2 linked regions of the Syntrophobotulus glycolicus DSM 8271 genome follow. The protein of the gene in region 1 interacts with the protein of each later gene in a pairwise test. Links are inferred from orthologs where the notes say so. Each region holds a gene or a part of one and is shown in the gene's direction. Other genes may lie near its edges.

Evidence for each region.
Region 2: the proteins of SGLY_RS10705 (region 1) and SGLY_RS02615 interact in binary tests that used the Escherichia coli proteins (3 or more experiments, as listed by UniProt). The link is inferred for Syntrophobotulus glycolicus DSM 8271 from one-to-one orthologs.

Annotation. Positions count from the first base shown.
Region 1 is NC_015172.1:2,163,401-2,173,878, reverse strand. The notes cover bases 2,253-5,210. They hold SGLY_RS10705 (glutamate-5-semialdehyde dehydrogenase), read left to right. Parts: upstream 2,253-3,082; coding sequence 3,083-4,339; downstream 4,340-5,210. Other genes in these bases: SGLY_RS10695 (ABC transporter ATP-binding protein), read left to right, coding at 5,191-5,210; SGLY_RS10700 (ABC transporter permease), read left to right, coding at 4,412-5,206; proB (glutamate 5-kinase), read left to right, coding at 2,253-3,013. Also shown: leuB (3-isopropylmalate dehydrogenase), read left to right, coding at 1-978; proC (pyrroline-5-carboxylate reductase), read left to right, coding at 1,102-1,905; more of proB, read left to right, coding at 1,898-2,252; more of SGLY_RS10695, read left to right, coding at 5,211-5,955; SGLY_RS10690 (ABC transporter substrate-binding protein), read left to right, coding at 6,124-7,113. UniProt on the Escherichia coli protein: Catalyzes the NADPH-dependent reduction of L-glutamate 5-phosphate into L-glutamate 5-semialdehyde and phosphate. The product spontaneously undergoes cyclization to form 1-pyrroline-5-carboxylate.
Region 2 is NC_015172.1:498,797-509,303, forward strand. The notes cover bases 7,261-10,247. They hold SGLY_RS02615 (sulfate/molybdate ABC transporter ATP-binding protein), read left to right. Parts: upstream 7,261-8,210; coding sequence 8,211-9,284; downstream 9,285-10,247. Other genes in these bases: cysT (sulfate ABC transporter permease subunit CysT), read left to right, coding at 7,261-7,366; cysW (sulfate ABC transporter permease subunit CysW), read left to right, coding at 7,378-8,214; SGLY_RS02620 (ROK family protein), read left to right, coding at 9,368-10,247. In the rest of the region: SGLY_RS02575 (VanW domain-containing protein), read right to left, coding at 1-721; SGLY_RS02580 (YlmH family RNA-binding protein), read left to right, coding at 952-1,749; SGLY_RS02585 (C40 family peptidase), read right to left, coding at 1,804-2,472; SGLY_RS02590 (response regulator transcription factor), read left to right, coding at 2,684-3,373; SGLY_RS02595 (ATP-binding protein), read left to right, coding at 3,380-5,128; SGLY_RS02600 (sulfate ABC transporter substrate-binding protein), read left to right, coding at 5,317-6,384; more of cysT, read left to right, coding at 6,515-7,260; more of SGLY_RS02620, read left to right, coding at 10,248-10,507. UniProt on the Escherichia coli protein: Part of the ABC transporter complex CysAWTP involved in sulfate/thiosulfate import. Responsible for energy coupling to the transport system.

The DNA of each region.
Region 1 (10,478 bases):
AAAAACAGCGGGGAACAATTCCAGTTCCAGGAATATCTGATTGGGGGAGCGGCGATCGATGCCAGAGGCAAGGCTCTTCCGGAGGATACTTTAGCCGCATGCAAAGAAGCGGATGCGGTATTGCTCGGAGCAATCGGCGGTCCCAAGTGGGATACCCTGCCCGCGCAGGAAAGACCGGAATTGGGCGGGCTTCTGGCCCTGCGCAAGGAGCTGGAGCTTTATGCCAATATCCGGCCGATTAAAATGATGCCTTCCCTGATCTCTTCATCAGCCCTGAAAGAAGAGATTGTCAGAAATGTGGATATGGTTGTGATCAGAGAACTGACCGGGGGCTTGTATTTCGGGGAAAAAGGCCGCAAGGAGCATCCGAAGGCCGCTTATGATGTGCTTGTCTATACTGAAGAGGAAATCCGAAGAATCGTTGAGTTCGCTTTTGTTCTGGCCGGACAAAGAAGAAAAAAGCTTTGTTCAGTTGATAAAGCCAATGTTTTGGAGTCCTCCAGGTTCTGGCGGGAAATTGTCCTTGATCTTGCGCCCCAATATCCTGAGGTTGAAGTCAGCCAGATGTATGTGGACAACGCCGCTATGCAGCTGGTTCGCTATCCCGAGCAGTTTGACGTTATCGTCACCGAGAATATGTTCGGCGATATTTTGACCGACCTGGCTTCCATGCTCGGCGGCTCGATCGGGATGCTGGCTTCGGCCAGCATGAGCGGGAAAAAGGGCCTGTATGAACCGGCCCATGGCTCGGCGCCGGATATTGCCGGACAAAATAAAGCGAACCCCCTGGCCACGATTTTATCCGCGGCGATGATGCTCAAATGGACCTTTGGCCTGAATAAAGAGGGACAGCTGATTGAGGACGCTGTAACGAAGGTATTGGATCAGGGGTACCGGACAGCCGATCTCGGCGGAGATCCCGGCAGGATTTTAGGAACCAGGCAAATGGGCGACGCGGTCGTCGATGCCTTAAGATAAAGTTAGGGATATTGGAATATTCGAGGCTTTCAAGATGCGGGATGCTTATGTTAAAATAATCTTACGAAAGGCTTCTTTCGTCCTTATGATGGAAGAAGCTTGTTTTATTTGGAGGAATGAGCAGTGGAGAAGTTAGGCTTTATCGGCTGCGGCAACCTGGCCGGTTCGATCGTGAAAGGACTAAGGCAGAGCGGGAGCCCGGCAGTCATCAATCTTTTTGACTTATTTGAGGAAAAACCGCGGCAATTGGCTGAACAATACCAGGCCAAAGTCTGCACTCAGGCTGAGGTAATCCGTGATTCCGATGTGATTGTCCTGGCAATTAAACCAAAAGATATTCCGGCGCTGCTGGCCGCTTTGGGCAAGGATGATTTGGCTGGCAAGCTCTTGATTACGGTTGCGGCCGGGATTGGGTTAGAATACTATGAAAGAAAACTGCCCGGGACAGCTGTGGTCAGGGTCATGCCCAATACCTCCGCTGCCGTGCTGCATTCTGTTTCTGCTTTGGCCAGGGGCAAAAAGGTCAGCGAGAGTCAGGCCAAAAGTGCGGAAAAGGTTTTTTCCGCCTTGGGAAAGGTGTTATGGGTTAAGGATGAAGAAATCAATGCCGTCACCGCAGTCAGCGGCAGCGGACCGGCCTATTTTTATTTGCTGGCGGAATATATGGCCCAGGCCGGGGAAAAGCTGGGGTTGAGTAAGGAGCAGGCAACTCTGCTGGCCGTAGAAACGCTGGTCGGAGCCGGGAAAATGCTGGCCCAAACAGGCCGGGAGCCTGCCGAGCTCAGAAAAGCCGTGACATCCCCCAATGGAACCACCTCTGCCGCAATCTGCAGTTTTGAACAAGCGGGACTGGAGGGCATCGTTTGGCAGGCCCTGCAGGCTTGTCAAAAAAGGGCGGAAGAGATGGAGGAAGAATATAGTGAATAAGGCTCTCAAACGAGTCGTATTTAAAATAGGGAGCAGCAGCCTGACTTTCCCTCAGGGCGGGGTCAATGGCCCTGTAATGGAGAGATTGGCAGGTACGATCGCCGGTCTGGTCAAGGAGGGTTTGGAATGTGTACTGGTGACCTCAGGAGCAGTCGCCGCAGGGCTGGCCAAAATGAATTTGCGGAAAAAACCGAAGGATTTGGCGGGAAAGCAGGCCGCGGCGGCAGTAGGGCAGGGGGTGCTCATAGAAAAATACTCCTGTTTCTTTGAGCAATATGGTTTAACCTGCGCCCAGATCTTACTGTCCAGAATCGACCTGGTAGAATCGGCTCATTATAAGAATGCTAAAAATACCTTAGAAAAACTGCTCAAATACGGGATAGTGCCCATTGTCAATGAGAATGATACGGTTGTGGTTGAAGAGCTGTGCTTTGGGGATAATGACAGGCTCTCGGCAATGGTCGCGGGTCTGATCGATGCCGATTTGCTTATTCTTCTGACCGATGTTGACGGTCTGTATACCGCCAATCCGGTGAAAGATCCCACAGCTGAGCTGATCAAAACCGTAGAAAACATCCCGGAGGTGTTCGATCTTGCGGGAGGCTCGGGTTCGATGGCAGGAACCGGCGGGATGGTCACTAAGCTCAAAGCCGCTGAAATGGCCACTCGTTTTGGCATAGATGTTTTTTTTATGAACACCGCTTACCTGAATGAGGTCAATCAGTTTTTAAACGGGGAATTGCCCAGAGGTACATATTTCCCTCCCTGTGAGCATAAATTTGCCGGTAAAAAACGCTGGATAGCTTACGCCGGTCTCTCCATGGGAACAATCATGATTGATGACGGGGCGCAGGAAGCCCTGCTGCACGGAGGGAAAAGCCTGCTGGCTCCGGGAATAACGAAGATTGACGGTTATTGGGAAAGAAACGATCTGGTCAGGGTATTCAACCTGCGGGAAGAAGAAATCGCCAGAGGCCTCGTTGAGCTGAGCAGTGAAGAAGTCGCCCGGGTAATCGGCCTGCATTCTGATGAAATCGCCAGACTGATTCCGGATACCAAAGGCCGCGAGGTCATCCACAGGGACAAGATGACCGTCTTTGAGGATTGAGATGGGATATTGCGGAGAAACAAGAGCACAGAGGGATGAGAACGGATCAGAGAGGAAAGGGGTATAACCATGACGGACAGGATTGATGAAAGGCTGGTCGCGATCGGAGAAAGAGCGAAAGCGGCAGCCCGGAAGCTGGCATTTGCCGGGACGCAGGCCAAGAATCAGGCTTTATCCGCGATGGCGGAGGCTTTGCTGGCCCATAAGGAGAGAATACTGGAGGCCAATGCTCTCGATATTAAAGCGGCACAGGAAAAAGGGCTGCGCAGCAGTTTGGTTAACCGTTTGCTTTTGACGGAAAAAGCGATTGAGGGAATGAGCAATGCTCTTCAGGAAGTGGTCAATCTTCCTGATCCGGTCGGAGGCGGGGAATTCTGGACCAGGCCCAATGGGCTGCGAATCCAGAAATCAAGAGTGCCTTTAGGGGTGATTGCCATGATTTATGAGGCCCGCCCCAATGTGACGGTCGATGCTGCCGCACTCTGCTTAAAATCGGGGAACGCCTGCATTCTGCGGGGAGGATCGGAAGCGATCCAAAGCAACATCGTTCTGGCCGAAGTGATCAAAGAAGCCGCAGTCAGAGCCGGCATGCCTGAAGGCAGTATTCAGCTGGTCACCTTAACGGACAGAGAATATGTCCTGCAGCTGATGCAAATGAACAAATTTATCGATGTCATTATTCCCCGGGGCGGGGCGGGGTTGATCCAAAGTGTCCTTGAGAACTCCAGAATACCGGTGATCGAAACGGGAACCGGTCTCTGCCATGCTTTTGTTCACCACAAAGCCAATCTGGAGCAGGCGGTGGAAATCGTCTTTAACTCCAAGACCCAGAATCCCGGAGTGTGCAATTCTCTGGAAACCCTTCTTGTTGAGGAAGCGATTGCCGAAGACTTTCTGCCGCTGATCGGTGAGAGATTCCGCCGGTTCGGGGTTGAGATCAGGGGATGCGAAAAAACCACGGGGATATGGAGCGAGGCCGTCAGGGCAAAGCAGGAAGACTGGGGTACGGAATATCTCGATCTGGTGATCAGTGTCAAGGTGGTCAAGGACCTTGATGAAGCATTGGACCATATTTATCAGTACGGAACAAAACATTCGGAAACCATCATCACGGAAGACTATTCGGCGGCCCAAAGGTTCTTGAATGAAATCGATGCGGCGGCGGTGTATGTGAATGCCTCAACCAGATTTACGGACGGGAACCGGTTCGGGTTTGGGGCCGAGATTGGGATCAGCACGCAGAAGCTGCATGCCCGCGGTCCCATGGCGCTTCCGGAGCTGACGACAGTAAAGTATACGATATACGGAAACGGACAGATCGTATAAGTCCTGATCGGATGAAAGCAGAAGGGTTCCGGTTGTATTTTTTATGAGTAAGGTGTTTAAGGTTGATTTTTAATGGAGAAAAATATTGAGGCAGGCCCCTTAAAAAAAGGGGAAAAAAGAATAAAGGTAATGGTTAAAGGGGCAATGTTTCCATTGTTTTTGATTTTCGCGTGGGAAATAGCGGCCCGAAAGGGTTTGGTAGATAATTTTCTGGTCCCGTCTCCTTCAAAAATCTATGTGGCCGGCTGGTTGATGCTTGAAAATGGAACCCTGCTTGAACATCTCATGGCCAGTCTGGGCAGATTGGCTTATGGCTTCTGTCTGGCGGCAGTTCTCGCCGTACCGGCGGGCATTCTGATCGGCAAAACGAAAAGCTTTGCGCAATGGCTTAACCCGACATTGTCATTTCTTCAGCATATTCCTCCAATAGCCTGGATTCCCTTATTTATTCTTTGGCTGGGGATTGAGGAAGCGTCCAAAGTTGCGGTGATTACCTATGCCTCGTTTTTTCCGATTTTTTTGAATACGGTTTATGGGGTAAAAAGTGTTGATCCCAAATTAGTGGAAGTGGGAAGGGCCTTTATGCTTACGCCGGGACAAATGATTAAAAGAGTCTATATCCCTTCGGCAACCATGCCTATTTTTGTGGGCCTGCGTCTGGGCATGAGCAATTGCTGGCGGGCGCTGGTGGGGGCTGAACTGATTGCCGCATCGACAGGGATCGGAGCACTGATCACCCAGGCGCGTCAAAGCTCTCAGCCCGATATGATGTTTGTGGGGATTTTTACCATAGGGATTGCCGGGATAGTAATCGACGGAATCCTGTTAAAAACAGAAGCGGGTTTGATGCCATGGAAAAAAGTTTAGAAAAGATCCCCAATAGCGCTTCTCTCTTGCAAATCAACAATATTCATAAAACCTATGAAAGTAAGCGGGGGAAGGTTGAAGCGCTGAGAGGGATTCGTTTTGAATGCCAAACGAAGGAATTTACCGCGATCATTGGGCAAAGCGGCTGCGGAAAAACCACTTTGCTCAGGATCATAGCCGGACTGGAGCTGCCGACGGCGGGGGAGGTTGAGATCGAAGGCCGAAAAACAAGCGCCCCCGGATTTGACAGGGCTATGGTTTTTCAGGAGCCTAGGCTTTTCCCCTGGCTGACGGTCGAAAAAAATGTTTCTTTCGGTCTGAAGGATCATGCGCACTTGACAGGTGTTTCAGTGGAAAACATTCTGCGAATGGTCGGCCTGGAGCATGTGAAAAAAGCTTACCCGCATGAACTGTCCGGCGGAATGGCCCAAAGAGCGGCCATCGCCCGGGCCCTGGCTTTTCATCCCAAGGTATTGCTGATGGATGAGCCATTTTCAGCGTTGGATGCGCAAACCAGAGCAAAAATGCAGCATGAGCTTTTGGGGATCTGGAAGGAAACAAACAAGACAATCCTCTTTGTGACGCATGATATCGGAGAAGCTTTGCTTTTAAGCCAAAAGGTTCTGGTGATGACTCCCGCGCCGGGTCAGGTAAAGGAAATCATCCCAATCAATCTGCCTTATCCGAGAGATCCGGACAGCGGGGAATTGATCAGGCTGAAAAAATACCTCACTGAGCACATCAGATAAATGCCAGGGAAAGACTGACGATCAGCCAGGAGAGGAGAATTCTCCAAATTAATTTCGATCAGGCCATAAATTTTGCAGGGTATTCGCCAAATGGAGAGAATAACAATGAAAAGAATGATGATTCGCAATAAGATGCTGAATACATCGTTGATATCTGGAGGAGTACTTATGGGTAAATTAAAAAGATTAATGCTTCTTTTGGTCGGGCTGATGCTTTTGGTTTCTCCGGTGGGATGCAGTACAAACCAGGACAAGGCACCGGAAAAGCCGACAGTCGTCAATGTCTCCTACGCGACCAGGCCAATTAACGTTCCTTCGATTGCAGCGCTGGAGAAGAAAACCTTCGAAGAAGAGTTTGCGCAAGAAGGAATAACGATTAAGTGGGTGGAATTGGAGGGTCCGGCAACAACAGAAGCTTTAGCGGCAAAATCAATTGATATTGCCACCTCATTAAACTATGTTACCGGCTTAGTGACCAAATCCAACGGGAATGACATCAAGTTTATTTCCAAGTTTTCCAGCTTCCCCAAGGCAATCGGTTTGGTCGCCGGCACGGAAAGCGGGATCAGCGAGCTTGCGGACCTGAAAGGGAAAAAAATTGCCCTGCAAAAAAATACCATGCTGCATGAAATGTTGTTAAAAGCTTTGGCCAAGGCAAACCTGAAAGCCGAAGATGTGGAGATAGAGAGCCTGGCTTCACCGGAAGCGGCCAATGCGGTCATGCAGAAGCAGGTTGATGCGGCCATTATTCCTGATCCCCTATTGACAAGTGCCCTTGCTTCAAAGAAGGTTACCCTGATTACAACCGCTGAAGGACTGATCCCCGGGGAAACCTTTATTGCGGCCAGAACGGAGTTTGTCCAGAAATACCCTGAAGTAGTCAAAAAATTCCTGGAGCTGCATCAGCAAACGCTGACCTGGGTTTCAGCAAACCAGGAAGAAGCATTGAACCTGGCAGCAAAATTCAATAAATTGGACATTAAAATCGTTCAGGCTTTGTACCCAAAATATGATTTTGGGATCAAAATGGATGAATCGACGATCACCAATTTGAAACAATCGGCTGAGCTGCTTAAACAAAACCAAATGATCAAAGATGAAGTCGATACCACAGCTTTGGTGAATAATCTGGTTGATTCGCGTTATTTGCCCCAATAAGCTGATCGCCCTTTCGTGGCTCTGTTCTTGTATTCTTTAACAGGTCCCTGTATTGTTGAAGCCTTCTGCTTGATGTCACATTGCGGCAGAAGGCTTTTGATTTTCAAAGTGAAGCCGGAAAAAAAGATTATTTGTATTTTGGTGTTGACAGTATCTGTGCTCAATGATAATATAATAAAGCGCCTCAGGCCAGGGAGCCGAAAAAGCGGCGAAAGCAAGAGAACGCAAGGTCATTGAAAACTGAACAGCAAGGAAAAAGACAAACAAGAACTCGTCAAAAAAAGAGAAACAAAAGCTAAGCGAAAAAGTAGAGCGAATTGGATTCTCATAAAAAGAAGAGAACACAGGGAGCAATCCGGTGTTTAAATAGGAACGCAAGTTCCGATTTTTATGGAGAGTTTGATCCTGGCTCAGGACGAACGCTGGCGGCGTGCCTAACACATGCAAGTCGAACGGAGAATATTGAGGAAGCTTGCGAATTGATATTCTTAGTGGCGAACGGGTGAGTAACGCGTGGGTAACCTGTCCTCATGACCGGAATAACAGTTGGAAACGACTGCTAATGCCGGATAAGCTTTTGGTAAGGCATCTTACCGGAAGGAAAGCTGGCCTCTGAATATGCTAGTGCAAGAGGGTGGACCCGCGTCTGATTAGCTGGTTGGTAGAGTAAAAGCCTACCAAGGCGACGATCAGTAGCCGGCCTGAGAGGGTAAACGGCCACACTGGGACTGAGACACGGCCCAGACTCCTACGGGAGGCAGCAGTGGGGAATCTTCCGCAATGGACGAAAGTCTGACGGAGCAACGCCGCGTGTATGAAGAAGGCTTTCGGGTTGTAAAGTACTGTTGTCAGGGACGAACCGTATATGTGTAAATAATGCATATACCTGACGGTACCTGACGAGGAAGCCCCGGCTAACTACGTGCCAGCAGCCGCGGTAATACGTAGGGGGCGAGCGTTGTCCGGAATTATTGGGCGTAAAGGGCGCGTAGGCGGCTGTATAAGTCTGATGTGAAAGTGCGGAGCTTAACTCCGTAAAGCATTGGAAACTGTACGGCTTGAGGACAGGAGAGGAAAGTGGAATTCCACGTGTAGCGGTGAAATGCGTAGATATGTGGAGGAACACCAGTGGCGAAGGCGACTTTCTGGACTGTAACTGACGCTGAGGCGCGAAAGCGTGGGGAGCGAACAGGATTAGATACCCTGGTAGTCCACGCCGTAAACGATGAGTGCTAGGTGTAGAGGGTATCGACCCCTTCTGTGCCGCAGTTAACACAATAAGCACTCCGCCTGGGGAGTACGGCCGCAAGGTTGAAACTCAAAGGAATTGACGGGGGCCCGCACAAGCGGTGGAGCATGTGGTTTAATTCGACGCAACGCGAAGAACCTTACCAAGGCTTGACATCTACAGAATCCCGAAGAGATTCGGGAGTGCCTTTCGGGGAACTGTAAGACAGGTGGTGCATGGTTGTCGTCAGCTCGTGTCGTGAGATGTTGGGTTAAGTCCCGCAACGAGCGCAACCCCTATATTTAGTTACTAACAGGTAAAGCTGAGGACTCTAGATAGACTGCCGGTGACAAACCGGAGGAAGGTGGGGATGACGTCAAATCATCATGCCCCTTATGTCTTGGGCTACACACGTGCTACAATGGGCGGTACAGACGGAAGCGAAGCCGAGAGGTGGAGCAAATCCGAGAAAGCCGTTCGTAGTTCGGATTGATCTCTGCAACTCGAGATCATGAAGTCGGAATCGCTAGTAATCGCAGGTCAGCACACTGCGGTGAATACGTTCCCGGGCCTTGTACACACCGCCCGTCACACCACGAAAGTTTGCAACACCCGAAGCCGGTGAGGTAACCTAAGGGAGCCAGCCGTCGAAGGTGGGGCAGATGATTGGGGTGAAGTCGTAACAAGGTAGCCGTATCGGAAGGTGCGGCTGGATCACCTCCTTTCTAGGGAGAACCGGACTTTAAGTAGTCCACTTCCAGGTCGGTGCATAGGGGATGGGTGTAAGAGCCTTAACCCTAGAGCAAGACGAGTTTAAGTTTGTCCATTCCGCTGTTTAGTTTTGAGTGACCGTAAAAAAATGGGCTTGTAGCTCAGCTGGTTAGAGCGCACGCCTGATAAGCGTGAGGTCGGTGGTTCGAGTCCACCCAGGCCCACCATTTATCAACAAAGACGTGGGGGTATAGCTCAGCTGGGAGAGCACCTGCCTTGCAAGCAGGGGGTCAGCGGTTCGATCCCGCTTACCTCCACCAAAACAATAAACGGTCAATCAAAAAGGAAGTTAAATGCTAACGTCATCCATGACGCATTTAACCAGACACATCCATGTGTCTAGAGTTCTTTTAGGTCGTTCCCGGACATCCGTGTCCTACACGACACAAAGGGCATCCAGTTCTTTGAAAACTGCACAGAGAAAAAAGCGTAGGAAGAAGAATCTAACTGACTAATCCGTAAAAAGATTAGGAATAGGTCAAGATAGAAAGGGCATACGGTGGATGCCTAGGCGCTAAGAGTCGAAGAAGGGCGCGGTCAGCAGCGAAATGCCACGGAGAGCCGTAAGCAGGCGACGACCCGTGGGTACCCGAATGGGGCAACCCAACCGGAGTCATATCCGGTTATCACATAATGAATCCATAGTTATGTGAAGACAAGCCGGGGAACTGAAACATCTAAGTACCCGGAGGAAAAGAAAGAAAAATCGATTCCCTGAGTAGCGGCGAGCGAAAGGGGAAGAGCCCAAACCAGACTCTTCGGAGTGTGGGGTTGTAGGACTGCCAATAAAGAAGATAAACTTAGGCGAAGCGAACTGGAAAGTTCGGGCAAAGAAGGTAAAACCCCTGTAGGCGAAAAGTTTAGAATCGGAGGCAGGATCCTGAGTACCGCGGGGCACGAGGAATCCCGTGGGAAGCAGGGGGGACCACCCCCCAAGGCTAAATACTCCTTAGCGACCGATAGCGAACAAGTACCGTGAGGGAAAGGTGAAAAGCACCCCGGGAGGGGAGTGAAATAGAACCTGAAACCGTATGCTTACAAGCAGTCAAAGCACAAGCAATTGTGTGATGGCGTGCCTTTTGTAGAATGAACCGGCGAGTTGTGATATGCAGCGAGGTTAAGTATTAAAGATATGGAGCCGAAGCGAAAGCGAGTCTGAATAGGGCGTCGAGTTGCATGTTGCAGACCCGAAACCGTGTGATCTACCCATGGCCAGAGTGAAGGTGGGGTAAAACCCACTGGAGGCTCGAACCCACTGTCGTTGAAAAGGCAGGGGATGAGTTGTGGGTAGGGGTGAAATGCCAATCGAACACGGAAATAGCTGGTACTCCTCGAAATAGCTTTAGGGCTAGCCTCAATGAATGGT
Region 2 (10,507 bases), 1.7 Mb from region 1 along the record:
TACTGATTTCTGCTTGCACATGGTCTGAGATTGCCCCTGACCCACCGGTCAGATAGACTTGGGACGGAGTCCTTTCCAGTAAAAAGTTTTTTATTTCCCGGGGAAGCGCATCGTGGGCAGATAACAGGATCGGCCAGCCCTTATTGGCGGCGAAACTGGAAACGCTTAAGGCATCGGGGTACTGCTCTCCTGAGGAGATGACGACTGTGGAATCAATTCCGCCGTTCAGTAGACCGGCGATCTGATAAGATGTGTCGTATCTGTCTGCACCGGCAATTCTCACAATATCTTTAAATCCCAGGTCATGGAGTTTACTCTCAAAATCTATGCCGATGACGGCAGTCCCCCCGACGAGATAAACAGTCCCGCTTGAATCAAGATGTTCGATGACATAATTGAAGGCATCTGTTGAGCGGTCAACAGAAGAGTCCACTAATAAAATAGGAGCACCTTTCTCATGGGCCAGGACACTGGCAGACAAAGCATCCGGAAAATCCTTCCCCGTTGCAAGAATGACATGATCAACCTTTCCGTTGTTATAATACCCGGAAATGATTTTGGCTGTTTCATATCTTGTCTCTCCGGAGAACCTGTCTATCTTTATATTCGGGGGTAAGACAGTGGTTGTACCGGTGTTGTCGGCTCCTGAGAAGGCCGGTGTTTCTAAAAAAAAGCAGGCGCAGACGATCACAATCGTTAATGCAAGGATCTTTTTGCCCATACCGCACTCCTTCAATGGGATTCAGGTTAATTCAAATTATCTCATATCAGGAAAGTGAAGGATGTCGGAATAGTAATGGATCAACTTGCTTATTAATAACGAATATGCCTTATTCAGCCGAATTTCGCCAAGATGATCTCTGAAGCAAAGAGGATGGCTGAATATCGGCAAATGATTTTTTATCGTGTTATAATAATGTATCAATCTGTGGTAAAAGGAAAATTTTTTTGATGAATAAAAATGAACTGATCAAAAGATTTGTCCAGAATCAGGAAGAGAAGAATATGCTGGCCAGAGTCCTGGATAAGCTGGAAGCGGCTGAAAGCAAAAATATCTTAGAAAATACCAAGTTTTTAAATGAGCGCGAGCAGGACCTTGCAGAGAGAATGCTCCCTGAATGTGCGCAATTCAGATATTTGTTCCATGGCGGCTATGAAAGTGCCTCGCGAAAGGTTCTGGTTTTCTTCCCCGATTACATGAATCCGGAACAGGCCTTTCAGGGAGAAGAAAACTGTCTGGCCTGTATCCGGGCAGAATATCCGGCGGACAACGAACTTTCTCACCGGGACTTTCTGGGAAGCCTGCTGGGCTGCGGAATCAAAAGAGAAGCAATCGGCGATATTTTAGTAGGAGAAGGGAGCGCGGATATCGTCGTCCTCAAGGAGATCCTGCCTTATTTACTGGTGAATTTTGAAATGGTCGCCAGAGTAAAAGTTCATGTGGGAGAGATTACGGCGGCAGAGCTTCAAGTCCCCGAAGCAAAGTTCAGGTTGATCAAGGATACGGTCGCTTCCCTGCGCTTGGACAATATCGCGTCGGCAGGCTTTGCGGTCAGCCGGGAAAAGGCAAGTGCAGGCATTAAAGGGGGTAAGGTAGCATTGAACTCTTTGGAATGCACAAAGGCCGATAAGCTCGTTTCGGAAGGAGAGGTCATTTCCTGGCGGGGGATGGGGAAAATAAAGCTCCAACAAATCGGAAACCAGACAAAAAAAGGACGAACAGCAATTGTCGTCCTCAGATATCTTTAATATTTGGGAAATGAAACTGATCCTCAACAGGTAACCGGAATCCTCAGAAACATCCTAAACAACCCTTTTTGCTCCAAGATATACAGATTTCCAGTAGGTCCCGAACGTATAAGCCGTTACTCCCTTCGAGCTGGAGGCGTTAATGAACTGGTTATTGCCGATATAGATTCCGACATGGTCAACAATGCCGCTTTTGCTGCAAGAAAAGAAGACCAGGTCGCCCGGAAGCAGGTTAGAAAAGCTGACAGAAGTCCCAACCGTATACTGATCACGGGAAATTCGCGGTAAGGTAATGCCGTTTTGGGCAAAAACATACTTTGTAAAACCTGAACAGTCAAATCCGGTCGTCGGGGAAGTACCTCCCCATTGATAAGGATAGCCATAATACTTTTGGGCAGTGGATACAATGTCATTAGCTTCGGTCGTGCGGACTTTTGCATAGGCGCTATTCAGGGCATTTTGGGTGAGCGGGCCGACAATACCGTCCGGAGTCAGGGACGTTGATGACTGAAAGGTTTTCACAGCGGCCTGAGTTTTGGGGCCAAAGATGCCATCCGCAGTCCCGGCGGAATAGCCCAGAGAACTTAGTTTGATTTGTAATTCGACGACACTCGAACCGGTAGAACCCATCTTAAGCATATTGTCTGATGCTTGGGCAATCGGGGTCAGGCAAAGAATCAAGAAAGCAAAGGCAACAAAGAATAAAGTGAAACGTCTCTTCATCAAACTCCTCCTAAACGTTTTTGTAAGTCTATTATAGGAAAAACCACAACAGCAAGTCCATGCATAAATAATTCCAATTGGCTTCCAGCAATGAAGTGAAAACATCAGAGAAAACGGAAAAATTGAAAACTGTTTTGGTATCTGAGAGGGAAATGAGAAGCCTTTCAGCATAGCTCGAGCTATTAATTTTTTTCCTTTAAAAGGAGAACACATGTCTAATCATCAAACGAAAATTTTGGTTGCCGATGATGAGCCGAAGATGAGAGAATTGATCGCCTTGTACTTAAAAAGAGAAAACTTCGAAGTCACGGCTGTGGAAGACGGAATGAAGGCTCTTGCTGAGCTGGAAGAAAAAGGGGATGTATTCAGCCTCTTTATGATTGATGTGATGATGCCGAATATGGACGGATTCGCGCTTTGCCGGGAAATACGGAGCTTTTCAGATAAGCCTGTGATCTTCATTACGGCAAAGGGTGAGGAGTATGAACGCTTGATGGGTTTTGAACTCGGTGCGGATGATTATATTGTTAAACCCTTTAGTCCCCGGGAAATGACGGCCCGGGTCAAAGCCGTCTTGAAAAGAGCAAATCCGGTCCAGGGAGAAGAACTGATCCATACCGGCCAAATAAAAATCAATGTTGAGGGGAGAGAAGTTTCGGTCGGAGGAGAACAAATCAACCTGACCCCGAAAGAATTCGATCTTTTGGTTTTTTTAATCAACAACAAGGGCAAGGTATTATCGCGTGAGCATATCACCAGGAAAGTCTGGGATTATGATTACTTTGGGGATCAGAGAACAGTGGATACCCATATTAAAAAGCTCCGGGAAAAGCTTGGAGAAAAAGCGGGAAATGAGATCAAAACAATTTGGGGTGTCGGATACAAATTTGAGGTGAATTAATTGTTCATGAAAAGTATTGTGGCTAAATTATGGTTGACCATCATTGTCCTCATGATCGTTGTTTTGAGTTTATTAGGGTTTGGTTTGTTTGAATTGGGAAAAAACTTTTATTACGCCCAAGTCACGGACAACCTGAACGATCAGGGAAGACAAATCGCCGGTTTATACGCCGAAAACCCGGAAATCTTTATGAACAACGATGAAATAAACCGGTTTTCCCAGATTTTGAATGCGCATACCATAATCCTGAATGAAAAGGGCATAATCCAGTATTGCAATGCGGAGACTCATCTGTTTCCCGGGACAGTCTTTCAGGAATCAGAACTATCCCGTATTTTTCAAGGAGAGGAAATATCCAAGATCGGTTATTATGAGCATTTTGACACTCAGATGCTGGCAATAGGCCTCCCTGTAATCAGAGAGAAGCAAGTGGTCGAAGCAATGTTTATTTACACTCCTGTAGCCCCGATATCCGCGACCCTTGATTCATTCAGGAATTTGATCGCAGGGGCTTTGCTGGCATCAATTCTGATCGCCTCTGTACTGGCCCTGTTTCTTTCCAGATCACTCCCTAAACCCTTGTTAAGAATGAATGAGGTCGCTCTGAGCCTGGCCAAAGGAGACTACGATCAGCGGGTAACGGTCCAAAGCAGGGATGAGATGGGAGTTTTGGGCACTTCCCTGAACTACTTATCAGAGCAGCTCAAAAAGAATATGACAGAGCTTTCTTATGAAAAAGAGAAAATTGAAAATATCCTCATTGGCATGTCGGACGGTGTGATCACTGTTGATATTGAGGGCAGAGTAGTCTTAATCAACCCGCAGGCTAAACATTTGTTGAATATGAGCAATCTGGAAAAAAACAGCAGGATCGACAAAGATGAAAATTTAGCCCGGTTGAGTTCCCTGTTCTCCGGTGTACTTGCGCAAAAAGAGCAGGCCAAGGAAGAGATTATGATTAATGAAAAAAACCTGACAGTCAGACTTTCTCCCTTGTTTGATCCAAGTCAGCTTATTTTGACCGGAGTCATTGCCGTTTTGCAGGATACTACAAGAGAGTACAAGCTCGAGCAAATGCGCAGGGACTTTGTGGCCAATGTTTCCCATGAATTAAGGACCCCGATCAGTCTTATTCAGGGATATGCGGAAGCTCTGGCAGATCATGTTGAGGATTCGCCGGTCCAGCAGGACCAATTTATGAAAATCATTATTGAGGAATCCAACCGCTTAAAAAGACTGGTTGAGGACCTGTTGGAACTGTCAAGACTGCAATCGGGAAAAGCTGATTTGGAAAAAGAAGAAATCAATCTTTTCCAAGTGAGCGAGCAGGTGAAAGAAAAGTACGATCAGCTGTTTATTCAAAGGAACATCAAGTTCAAGGCTGAGATCAATCAAGACGCGGGAACGGTCTGGGCCGATAAATTCATGTTTGAACAGATTGTCTTAAACCTGATCGATAATGCGATTTGCTATGCGCCGGGAGGAACAATAACCTTGACAAGCGCCAGAACGCAAAAAGGAATTGAACTTTGCCTCTCTGATACGGGGAAGGGGATTTCTGAGGAAGATTTGCCTTATCTGTTTGAACGATTCTACCGCGCCGATAAATCAAGAAACAGGGAAAGCGGTGGAACGGGATTAGGTTTGTCTATCGTAAAAAATTTGGTTCAGGCCCATGGCGGCATAATTTCTGTGGAAAGTGAAGCAGGTAAAGGAACAAAATTCAGTTTAAAGTTCCCTTTTCAAGACAAATAAAACATTTCGGTCTCAAAAATCCGACCTCAAAATGGACGAGGCCTATTTTTTTATTGTCAAACCCTACTATAATCATAGAAATTATAATTTTTTTCCCAAAAGCTATTGACTTGGAAAAAAGTCGACGCTAGAATGAAACGAAACCTATAGGGATACTGTAGTATAAACAATTTAGGGGGAAAAGTGAAATGAAAGTACGAGAAAAACGAAAACAAAAGACTGTACTTGGAAAAGGAATCGTCGCCGTTCTGATTATGGCCTTACTGGCTTCCTTAGCCGGCTGCGGCAAGACGGAGCAGGCCGAACAATCCAAAGATACAAAACCTGTATCCTTACTCAATGTTTCTTATGATCCCACCCGTGAACTTTATCAGGAATACAACACAGCCTTCTCTAAATACTGGAAGGATAAAACCGGTCAGGACGTGACAATCGAACAGTCTCACGGCGGATCCGGCAGTCAGGCCAGAACCGTTATTGACGGAAACGAGGCCGATGTTGTGACTTTAGCTTTAGCTTATGATATCGACTCAATCAACAGTAAGGCGCCTTTAATTAATAGCAATTGGCAGCAGCGTTTACCGAATAACTCAACACCTTACACGTCAACAATTGTTTTTCTTGTGCGCAAGGGAAATCCCAAAAACATTAAGGATTGGAACGATCTCGCAAAACCCGGAATATCGGTAATTACGCCCAATCCGAAGACCTCCGGCGGCGCCCGTTGGAATTATCTTGCCGCTTGGGGCTATGTTCTGAAAAACAATGGCGACGATGCCAAAGCAAAGGATTTTGTGAAATCTATTTTTGAAAATGTACCGGTTCTGGATTCAGGGGCACGCGGTTCCACCACAACCTTTGTTGAACGCGGAATAGGAGATGTCCTCCTGGCTTGGGAAAACGAAGCGCACTTATCGATTAAAGAATTCGGCAATGATAAGTTTGAAATTGTTTATCCCTCAATCAGCATTTTAGCCGAACCACCGGTCTCAGTCGTAGATTCCGTCGTTGATAAAAAAGGCACACGAGAAGTGGCCGAGGCGTATTTAAATTATCTCTATAGCGATGAAGGCCAGGAAATTGCCGCGAAAAATTTCTATAGACCCAGAAGCGAAGCGATAGGCCAAAAATATGCTTCTCACTTCCCGAAAATCAATCTCTTTACCATTGACGATCTTTTTGGCGGCTGGCAGAAAGCTCAAAAGGAACACTTTGCCGACGGCGGGGTATTCGATCAGATTTATACAAAAAAATAGTCCTTGAATTTAAAGATGAGTACGTTAAAGATAGAACGGTTCTTGACCCAAGAATCAAGAACCGTTTTTCTTTAAACTGAAGTGGGAAAAGAAAGTTCTTTTTTCTGAGCGTTCAATAAAGAGGTGCATCATGAGGAAAACAGGCAAAAAATTTAGTTTGATTGAACACAGCGTAATACCGGGATTTGGAATAACGATGGGTTTTTCCCTGCTTTATCTCAGCTTGCTGGTTCTGATTCCAGTTTCCATGGTTTTTTTGAACAGCGCCAATATGGGATGGCAAAAATTTTGGGAGGTCGCCTTATCGGAAAGGGTCGTAGCTTCTTTAAAGGTATCGTTCAGTACTTCATTTTTAGCAGCTTTGGTCAATGCCATATTCGGGCTGCTCCTTGCCTGGGTCTTGGAACGATATACCTTTCCGGGCAAGAAAATAATAGACGGCTTGATCGATTTGCCTTTTGCCTTGCCCACCGCGGTCGCCGGAATAGCCCTAACCACCCTTTATTCCCCAAACGGCTGGATAGGCAAATTATTTGCACCGTTAGGAATGAAAATAGCCTATACTCCCCTGGGCATTACCATAGCTTTGATTTTTATCAGTCTGCCTTTTGTCGTAAGGACCGTGCAGCCTGTCTTGCAAAGCATTGACCCGGAAGTTGAGGAGGCGGCGGCTTGCTTAGGCGCGACAAGGTTTCAAACCTTCTATAAAGTGATCTTGCCGGCGCTGCTCCCGGCGGTGATTACAGGGTTTGCCCTGGCCTTCGCGCGGGCTTTGGGGGAATACGGTTCGGTTGTCTTTATTTCCGGGAATATGCCGATGTATACGGAAATTACCCCCCTCTTAATCCGGACAAAGCTTGAACAATATGACTATGCCGGAGGTACGGCTATTGCCGCCGTGATGCTGGTCATATCCTTCATCATGCTGCTGGTGATTAATCTCATTCAGTGGTGGACAAATCACCGGGATAAAGCCAATTAGGAGTGAGAAAAATGAAGAAGAAAAATGGAAACGAATCGAAAGTTGTCAAGACACTCCTAATCACAATTGCGTTACTCTTTTTTGTGTGCATGCTTTTGTTTCCTTTGTTTTTAGTTTTCGCCAAGGCTTTCGAAAAAGGGGCCGCCTTATATTTGGCCTCCATCACAGATCCGATGGCCGGGAAAGCGATTAAGCTTACCCTTTTGACGATTGCAATTGTGGTTCCCATTAACACGGTATTCGGTCTGGCTGCGGCCTGGGCCATTGCTAAATTCAAATTCAAGGGAAAAAATCTTTTGCTGACCTTGATTGATTTGCCGTTTGCGATTTCCCCCGTGGTTGCCGGACTGATCTTTGTTTTGCTTTTCAGCACAACCCACGGTTTATTTGCTTCAGTATTAAGTGAGTGGGGATTAAAGATTATTTTTGCTCCTCCCGGAATTGTCCTGGCGACTTTATTCGTCACTTTACCTTTTGTAGCCCGGGAACTGATCCCTTTAATGGAAGTTCAGGGAACTGCGGAAGAGGAAGCGGCGCTGACGTTAGGGGCCAGCGGATTTAAAACCTTTTTGCGTATTACTTTGCCGAATATCAAATGGGCGCTTCTCTATGGTGTCATGCTTACAGCGGCCCGGGCGGCAGGGGAGTTCGGCGCGGTTTCTGTAGTATCCGGGCATATTCGCGGCTTGACAAACACCATGTCTCTTTATGTCGAAATCTTATATAACGAGTACAAATTTTCTGCGGCTTTTGCTGTAGCATCCTTATTGACGCTTATCGCAATCATTAATCTTGTCATCAAAAATATTGCCGATTGGAAGAACAAGAAAATCGAGGAGGAGCTATGAGTATAGAAATATTGAACATTACGAAATCGTTTGATTCCTTTAAAGCTCTAAGTCATATTGATCTGAATATCAAGACAGGGGAACTGGTTGCTTTGCTGGGGCCATCCGGTTCCGGGAAAACCACCCTGCTGAGAATTATTGCCGGTCTGGAGAACCCTGATTCCGGAAGCATTATTTTTGATGGACAGGACAACACCGAAAAGAGCACTCAGGATCGCAAAGTAGGATTTGTTTTTCAACATTATGCTCTGTTCAAGCATATGACCGTGTTTGAGAATATTGCTTTTGGTCTGAAGGTCAGACCCTATAAGCTGAGACCCGGCAAAGAAGCGATCAACGAAAAAGTGAACGAGCTGTTGTCTCTGGTTAAGATGGAAGAACTGGCCAAAAGATACCCTTCTCAGCTTTCGGGCGGCCAACGGCAGAGAATTGCCCTGGCCCGGGCCTTGGCTGTCGAGCCCAAAGTCCTGCTCTTAGATGAACCCTTCGGTGCTCTGGATGCCAAGGTCCGGAAGGATCTCCGCCGGTGGCTGCGCAAGCTGCATGATGAATATCCGATCACCAGTGTTTTTGTAACGCATGATCAGGAAGAGGCTCTGGATGTAGCGGATAGAGTGGTTATCCTCAATCAGGGAAAAATAGAACAGATCGGCACACCGGAAGAAGTCTATGATAATCCGGTCAATCCCTTTGTTTATCATTTTTTGGGCAATGTCAATTTGTTTCACGGCAGAGTGCATGAAGGAAAGGTTGAGCTTGGTTCTTTAAAACTGGATGTACCCGAAAACATCGGAATAAAGAATAAGGAAATTGTCAGCTATATCCGGCCGCACGATATTGAAATCAGAGTTAAGGATGAAGGAGAAGGCTTTATTGCGGCGGAGATTGTTTTCATCCGCGCCGTCGGTCCGATTGTCAATCTTGAACTGAAAAGACTGGATAGTGGAGATTATCTTGAAGCGGAGATCAGCAAAGAAGCTTTTAAAAGCTTGGAATTGCGGGAAAAACAAAAAGTTTTTCTCCGGCCTAAAGATTTCAGGGTTTTTACCCCGGAAGATTACGTGATTTAAGAAAAGTATTTTTTTTCTTTACTTGTAACTAAATTGGTTAAAAGTTTGAGGGGAGAAGGGAAGGGGGTGAATGAACAGCAGTAATGAAAAATAAAAATTTGCTTCATGGTCTGAGTGACGAATCCAAGAGAATATTAAAATTGTTCCTGCATAAAGGGGCGATGACGAAAAAACAGCTTTCCAAACTTTCCGGTTTAAAGCTTACGACGTTAAATCGAATGATGCTCCCGCTGGAGGATTTAAACTTAATCGTCAAATCGGATATTGAAAAGTCTTCAGGAGGCCGCAAGCCGGCTCTCTATGATGTCAATGTCAAAGATTATTATTTATTGGGGGTTGATATCTCCAGGCTCTATACCCAGATTGTTCTGACCAACCTTAAGATGAAGCCCTTGGAAAAGTACCGGTTTGATATGAATCAGGAATTAACTCCTGAGGCGACGCTGAAACGGATTTTAGAATGGATCCAGAATGTCCTGGCCAAGATCAAGGACGAATCCGTACTTGGTATAGGGATTGGAACGGTGGGCCCTTTAGACAGAGAGAACGGTGTGATTATTAATCCTGAAAATTTCGAAGCTCAAGGCTGGAAAAACATTGCCGTAAAATCCATATTCGAAGAAAAATTAGGCCTGCCTGTCCTGATCGATAACGGGGCCAATGCGGCAGTGCTGGCAGAAGCCAATTACGGGATAGGCAAAGGGATTAAAAATATTATGTACCTGAATTGCGGGGTCGGGATCAGAACCGGATTTATTTCTTCGGGGATATTTGTGAGGACGGTCAACGATTCGGAGGATACCTTCGCCCATACTGTGATCGATGTGAAGGGAAAGGAATGCCGGTGCGGCAATCATGGCTGCATTGAAAAGTATTCCTCCATTCACGCTATTTTGGAAGAGTTTGCGGACAGAGTCCAAAAAGGCGGTGTGACCAGAGTCAGCAAGCCTGCCCGCCAAATTTCCTATCTTGATATTTGCCGGGCAGCCGAAGACGACGACCCCCTTTCAGCAGAGGTCATTCAAAACGCGGCTCTGATCATGGGAACAGGATTGGCAAACTTTATTCAGCTTTTCAATCCGGGTATTGTTGTTTTAAGCGGGCCCCTTATCCGCTACTCCAAGCTTTTTTATGAAGAATGTGTGAGGGCCGCTCGCCGGAAAAGTTTTTGGAATCAAGGCAACAACATTAACTTCAGCAGAGGGGGATCCTTCGCTGAAAAT